2 linked regions of the Bdellovibrio bacteriovorus str. Tiberius genome follow. The protein of the gene in region 2 interacts with the protein of the main gene of each other region in a pairwise test. Links are inferred from orthologs where the notes say so. Each region holds a gene or a part of one and is shown on either strand. Other genes may lie near its edges. The genes, in order: BDT_RS01455 and BDT_RS10900.

The links.
Region 1: the proteins of BDT_RS10900 (region 2) and BDT_RS01455 interact in binary tests that used the Bacillus subtilis proteins (3 or more experiments, as listed by UniProt). The link is inferred for Bdellovibrio bacteriovorus str. Tiberius from one-to-one orthologs.

The regions. Positions count from the first base shown.
Region 1 is NC_019567.1:290,008-293,259, reverse strand. The notes cover bases 142-3,069. They hold BDT_RS01455 (protoheme IX farnesyltransferase), read right to left. Parts: upstream 2,081-3,069; coding sequence 1,202-2,080; downstream 142-1,201. Other genes in these bases: BDT_RS01445 (cytochrome c oxidase subunit 3 family protein), read right to left, coding at 2,427-3,069; BDT_RS01450 (cytochrome C oxidase subunit IV family protein), read right to left, coding at 2,088-2,423; maiA (maleylacetoacetate isomerase), read left to right, coding at 334-990; BDT_RS01465 (hypothetical protein), read right to left, coding at 142-215. Also shown: more of BDT_RS01465, read right to left, coding at 1-141; more of BDT_RS01445, read right to left, coding at 3,070-3,092; ctaD (cytochrome c oxidase subunit I), read right to left, coding at 3,079-3,252. UniProt on the Bacillus subtilis protein: Converts heme B (protoheme IX) to heme O by substitution of the vinyl group on carbon 2 of heme B porphyrin ring with a hydroxyethyl farnesyl side group.
Region 2 is NC_019567.1:2,272,963-2,276,218, reverse strand. What follows is about bases 317-3,248. They hold BDT_RS10900 (COX15/CtaA family protein), read right to left. Parts: upstream 2,271-3,248; coding sequence 1,362-2,270; downstream 317-1,361. Other genes in these bases: BDT_RS10895 (cation diffusion facilitator family transporter), read left to right, coding at 2,360-3,248; BDT_RS10905 (LON peptidase substrate-binding domain-containing protein), read left to right, coding at 752-1,369; BDT_RS10910 (thiol-disulfide oxidoreductase DCC family protein), read right to left, coding at 317-672. Outside these bases: BDT_RS10915 ((deoxy)nucleoside triphosphate pyrophosphohydrolase), read left to right, coding at 1-298; more of BDT_RS10910, read right to left, coding at 283-316; more of BDT_RS10895, read left to right, coding at 3,249-3,256.

The sequences.
Region 1 (3,252 bases), 2.0 Mb from region 2 along the record:
GGCCATTTCTGCAAAACCGCCTGAATCATCACCAGGAAATAAAGCGGGATAAAAAGAAAACCAAAAATCAAAAGATCAAAACGAAAGCCGGCCAGGAAGGACTGGGCAATTTCAACAAACGCCGCATCCGGAGTCGCATGAAACACTGACAAGAAATAGAGATTCAGTCGGAACAAGGTCATGAAAACGATCATGGCAAACGCCAAAACTGCCATTTTCAAAAACACTTTAGAAGAAAAACGCAGAGAAAAGATAAAGCGATTGGGCATCGAAAAGTCCTTTGACTGAAAATCAAAAGCAGAATGAAATGTGAGGCTCAATAGGAGTCAGTATATGTCCTCGATAGTACTTTACAACTATTTTCGAAGTTCCACTTCGTACCGTGTTCGCCTGGCTTTGCACCACAAGGGTCTGGCCTTTGAATACAAGCCCATCAATCTGCTGAAGAGCGAACAACTGACCCCCGAATACAAAGCCATCAATCCTCTGGGCGGCGTTCCCACCCTGGTTCACGACGGCAAGATCATCCCGGAATCGTTTGCCATCATCGAATACCTGGATGAGGTCTTCCCACAAACCCCACTGATGCCGAAAGATGCTTACAAGCGTGCCCGCATCCGCCAAGTGTGCGAGGTGATTAATTCCTTCATGCACCCGATGGCCAATTTGAAAACCCTGAAGTATCTGACCGGCAAACACGGCTACGATCAGGACCAGAAAGACGAATGGGCCCAGCACTGGATCTATCAGGGACTTGAAGTTCTTGAAACAACCCTGAAAGAATTCTCGGGAACTTACAGCTTCGGTGATGAAATCACCATGGCCGATGTCTTCCTAATCCCGCAGCTTTTAACATCTCAACGCTACAAAGCCGACATCACCAAATTCCCAACCTTGGTAAAGATCAACAACAACTGCCTGAAGCTGGAAGCCTTCCAAAAGGCTCACCCCTTCAAACAAATCGACACCCCAGACGAATTCAAAAAATAAATCCCCCCATTTGGGGGCAAGGGGCAAAGCCCCAAAAAAAGGGCGACGCCGAAGGCCAGCCCTCCCTCCTCCCCGCAAAACCAGGCTGTTCAAAACGGTTCAAGCGCAAGGCGGAGGGGTCCCTTCGAAGCGGAGGCGTGCTCCAAGCACGTCGGAGCGAAGGAGGTCCCCCGAACAACGCAGTCGATTGGGCCGTTTTCAACAGCCCGTCTTAATTATGATGAATAAAGAGGAAGTTCCATTTGTCGATGACTGGAATGATGATGAACACCAGCATCGAAACGTTGAGCCACATAAAGAAGGCCAACCAACGTTCGGTCCCATTGGACTTATAGTATCGATAGAATTCTTGCAGAACCTTGAACACAAACGGGAATGTCAGAAGTACGAACATCCAGCTGGCGTGAACGAACATCGGCGCCGCCAAAGCCACACCCACATACACGAAGGTGTAAAGACCGACCTGGAACATGGTTTTTTCCATCCCCAAAGCCACCGGCAAGGTTGGAATACCTCCGGCCGCATAGTCATCCTTGTAACGGATCGCCAGCACCCAGAAGTGCGGCATCTGCCACAGGAACATGATCAGGAACAGATACAAAGATTCAGAGTTGAAAATATCCGGATTTGCCACCGCGTAACCGATGGTCACTGGCAAAGCGCCCGGGATCGCACCCGGAACGGCTGCAAACACCCAACGGCGTTTCCACCATAAAGTGTAAGGACCGTTGTAAAGGAAGACGCAGAACAAACCCACCCAGCCGGCCACTGGCTCCAGCTTGAACAGAATGTTCAAACCCACCAGCAACAGACCAACAGAAAGAATGCCCGCCGCTGCCGGTTTGATTTTACCGGAAGGGATCGGACGCTTGGCTGTACGGGGCATTTTTTGATCAAGCTTCCAGTCCTGCACCTGATTCAGGGCCAGCGAACCGGAACTGAGGAAGTAAATCCCCAGCAGAGCTTCAAGGAAGATTTTCCAATCAAAGGGATTTTCAATCTGGAAACCAGTGGCATAGCCGGCCAGTCCCGCAAGGACTGAGAAAACGACTATGCCAAACTTGGTAAGATCTGCGTATAAACGTAACACGATGATCTTATAGTGGGCTGACTTCTAGTACGCGTGTCGCGATATCCATAGCACAAATCACGAAAAGCAGCGCCAGGAAGAAGAAGCCGGAAGCAAATACGAAACGGTTGATTTTGGTGTCATCTTTCAAGTGCATGAACCAAAGACACACAAGAGTCGCTTTCACCAAAGCAATCAGGAACGCCACCGGCGCCGCCAAAGCACCCAGATTTGCTCTGAAGTGGTGGGCGATGATTGTCAGGAAAGTCAGACCGAACAACGCCATGGCAACTTTGAAGTAAGTTGCCAGTGGAGTGATGTGCGGATGAAGAACATTCGGGTTGTTGTCGTTATGTTGAGCCATTTGTTACCCCACCAAATAAAGAAGAGGGAATAGGAAGATCCAGATCAAGTCGACGATGTGCCAGAACAAACCAACACCTTCAACAACGATCCAGTACTGACTGTGGAAATCACCGCGGATAGTGCGGATCAAACACCAAGTGATCAGACCCATACCCAACAATACGTGGATACCGTGCAGACCTGTCATTACGTAGTAGAAGCCGAAGTACAAACCAAGGTTTGCGTGCTCTGCGCCCACTTTCGCGACATCCAGGAATTTACCCGGGAACAGACCCAGGTGGAATTTATGCTGGTATTCGAAGTACTTGATCACCATGAAGATCGCGCCGCAAAGAACTGTCGTTGCCAGGGCAAGGACCGCTTTTTTCTGCTCGTTCTTCTGGATGAAGGAAATCGAGATCGCCATTGTGAAGGACGAGAAGATCAGAACCAGGGTGTTCACGAAACCCATCTTCCAATCTAGGGAAGATGCGCCTTCAGCGAACATCGCTGGATACATGTTGTGATAGATAGCATACCCAACAAAGATCGCACCGAACATCAGGATCTCTGTCAGCATGAACAACCAGATACCCTCTTTACCAGAGGAATACTGTTGCTCAGCCGTTTTAAAGTGGTGAGCTACGTGTGCTGTGTGAGCGCCGTGAACTGTATTATCTGTACTCATAAGGCCCCGCTGTTACTACTGGTTCAACACTGAAGTTGTCGTGTGGAGGTGGAGAGGACGTCTGCCATTCCAAAGTTTTGGAGCCCCAAGGATTCATCGGAGCTTTTTCACCCTTCATCAGACCCTGAACGATCGTGTACAGACCAACCAGGAAGCCGAT
Region 2 (3,256 bases):
GGGCGGGAAGGTGGAAGCCGGAGAGGCCCCTGAGCAGGCCTTGGTGCGCGAAATCACCGAGGAGCTGGCTCTGAATATCCGGGTTCACGACCTGATTGGCGAAGAGGACTTTGCCTATCCGTCCAAGACCATCCGTTTAAGGGTGTATTGGGCGTCGGTGAAGGGTGGGGAGGAGCTGGTTCTGACCGAGCACGATGACTTCAAGTGGCAGCGGCCCGAAGAAATCGATGTGATGTCCTTGTCGGCGGCGGATCGTCCGTTTGTGGCGAAAATTCAGAATAGTTACGGCAAAAGGTAAGCGCGCTCAGCGGGCGTGGGAAGGCGACAAAACTCACGTTCACCAAACCACGAGTAGCGGTTTTTTGCGATCAGTTTGTAAAACACATCACGCAAAGGGCCGGGGATGATCCAGGCCAGGCTGAACAGTTTGTAGGCTCCGCCCAGGCCGGTGAGGATCTTTAAAATAGCAGCGGATCGGTAATAAAGTTTGCCTGACTCAAAGTAAATCACTGTATCAAGATTGGTCCGGTCCTGAGCACTCAGAACCTCTTCGGCGGTTGTTCCTTGCAGAGGTGCAAAGAGATAAGTGTGATTCTTGTCCTTGCTGATCACCGCATCGACAAAACCATTGCAAAGGTGGCAGACGCCATCAAAAAAGACCACATTTCGCATTGATATATCCACCTTTTCCATAGCAATTACAGGCTACAGTCCTTATAATCAAAGTTCAAGCAAGAGGAGTCGTGTTCGCATGGAAGTCTTTCTTTTTCCTCTAGTTAATGTGACCTTGTTCCCAAGGACCACCAAGCCTCTGAATATTTTTGAGCCTCGCTATCTTTCCATGATCAAGGAAGCCGTGGAAACCCAGACCCCGATTGCCGTGGGGTTTATTGAGGATCCTTCCAAGGTCACTCCAGTGCGTCCAGGGGAAAACGTTCCCTTTGTGCGTGAGGTGGCTGGATACGGGTATGCTCAGATTATTGAAGAGCGCCTGAACGGCACTCTTTTGGTCTTTATTCAGGGGCAGGGCAAGTTACGTCTGGGCAAGGTCCTTGATCGAGGAACTCCATACATGGTTTGCGAAGGGCAGATCATCCCCGAGAAAACCGTGCTTGAACCCAGCCTAAGGTTGGAGCTGAATTCCCTGCATAAGATTCTGACCCGTTGGATACAGACGCATATTCCGGATCCGGCTCAGAGGGATATCTTCATGAGAAATCTCACCCACCCTGAAGAGATCGTGGGCAGTTTTGCATCCTATCTGGTGCGCGATTACGATTTGCAGCAGATGGTTTTGGAATACGACGACATCAACGAGAAGGTGCATTTCCTGCACCGTCTGATGGAGTCGAACGAACTGACTACGTAAGTTTATTGCTGCGGATGAAGAACACCCACTGCAGCAACACCACCCAGATCGTGTGAGCCAAAGCCAAGTGCACGATTTTCATCCACACCGGCGCATGCAAAAGCAGCGTTGCGATTCCGAACAAAATACCCGCAATCAAAAGCAGACTCATTTGCACGGAGCGTTTTTGCACCAGCAGGGATTCCGTTGTCTGAGCCTTCAGCCAGAAGAACAGCGCAAGACTGCCGCCGCCCAGCAGAGCCAGCACGGGGTGGAAGCCGCGAAGGCGAACCAGGAAGTGGGACTCGCTGGAGAAATCATCCAGCAACCCTTGGAACAGATTGTCCGTCGGGAACAGTGAATTGGAAAGCGAGGCCCACGCTCCGGTGATACCGATGATCACGATCACCCAGGGCATCAGGCGATAACGACGGTCTTGAGTTGTCGGAACTCGCAGGTCTTCAGTTATCAGGGCTGCCGCATAGGTCAGTGCCACAGATCCGGTCAGCAGGAAGGAATTGATCTGGTGCAAAGCCATGATGAAAGCGCGATAAGGTGTGTCGTTCGTGGTTACGAGTCCGAACAGAACCAGCTTTGCTCCCAGCAGAGCTTCAGAGATGGTGAAGATCAAAGTCGCCACAGCGGCTTTGCGTGCATAGTGTCCTTGAGGATAAAGCTTGCGCGCCACCCACCAGAAGTAAATCACCACCAGGCCGTAGATTCCCGACATCAGGCGATGGCCGTATTCAACCCAGGTTTTTCCGCGTTCGGCTTCGGGAATCAGCTGTCCGTGGCAAAGAGGCCAAGTGTCGCCGCAGCCATCGCCAGAGTGAGAAATTCTCACCCACGCACCCCAAAGGATGACGAGAAGGGTGTAAACGAGCAGGCCAAATGCAAATTGCTTGTATTGAGAGCGTTTCATAGTGACTTTTGAACTATCACGACCGTATCTGGGGGTCAATTCAAGGCTGTTCGATTGACTTCCAATCCCAGAAAAGCGTTAAATGAGCTATGGCTGAATCCAAGCACGCTCATCATCATCATTCCCATGGCGCGGTCGTCGGTCGCATGACCTTTGCGCTGGTGCTGAATCTGACCTTTGCGGTGATAGAGCTGATCGGGGGGCTTTGGACGAACTCTGTGGCGATCTTGTCGGATGCGCTTCATGATTTCGGAGATGCAATAGCGATGCTTTTGGCGATCATTCTGGAAAAAGTGTCGCACAAGCAAAGTGATGGCAAGTTTTCCTATGGCTATCGTCGTTTTTCCACCCTCGGGGCGGTGATCACCGGTTTAATTCTGGTGTTGGGCTCGATCTTCATTTTGGTAGAGGCCGTGCCGCGTTTGTTCGCGCCGCAACAGCCGCATGCGGATGGCATGATCCTGCTGGCGTTCCTGGGCGTGGCAGTGAATGGTTTTGCCGCTTACCGTGTGTCCAAGGGTGAATCCCTGAATGAAAAAATGCTGATGTGGCACATGATCGAAGATGTGCTGGGCTGGGTGATGGTTCTGATCGGCGCCCTTGTTATGAAATTCTTTGATGTGCCGCAGTTGGATGCAGGGATGGCGATCGCTCTGGCGTCGTGGATTCTGTACAATGTGGTTCGCAATTTGCGTGAGGCATTGAAAGTGTTTTTGATGGCGTCGCCAAGTCATATTCAGGTGCTGGATGTTGAAAAAGCCATTTTGGAGGTTGATCAGGTTGTGGGTGTTCACCATGCGCATCTGTGGTCCCTGGACGGTGAAAACCACATCTTTACCGGGCACGTGGTTGTTGCCAGCGGAGCCGGACCTGCGGATATTGAAAAAATTAAAAACCAGGTCAAGAAACGAGTCCGTGATTTCGGTATCGTCGAAGCCACCATCGAAACGGAATCTGACGGCACTCACTGCGCGGATCCGGAACAT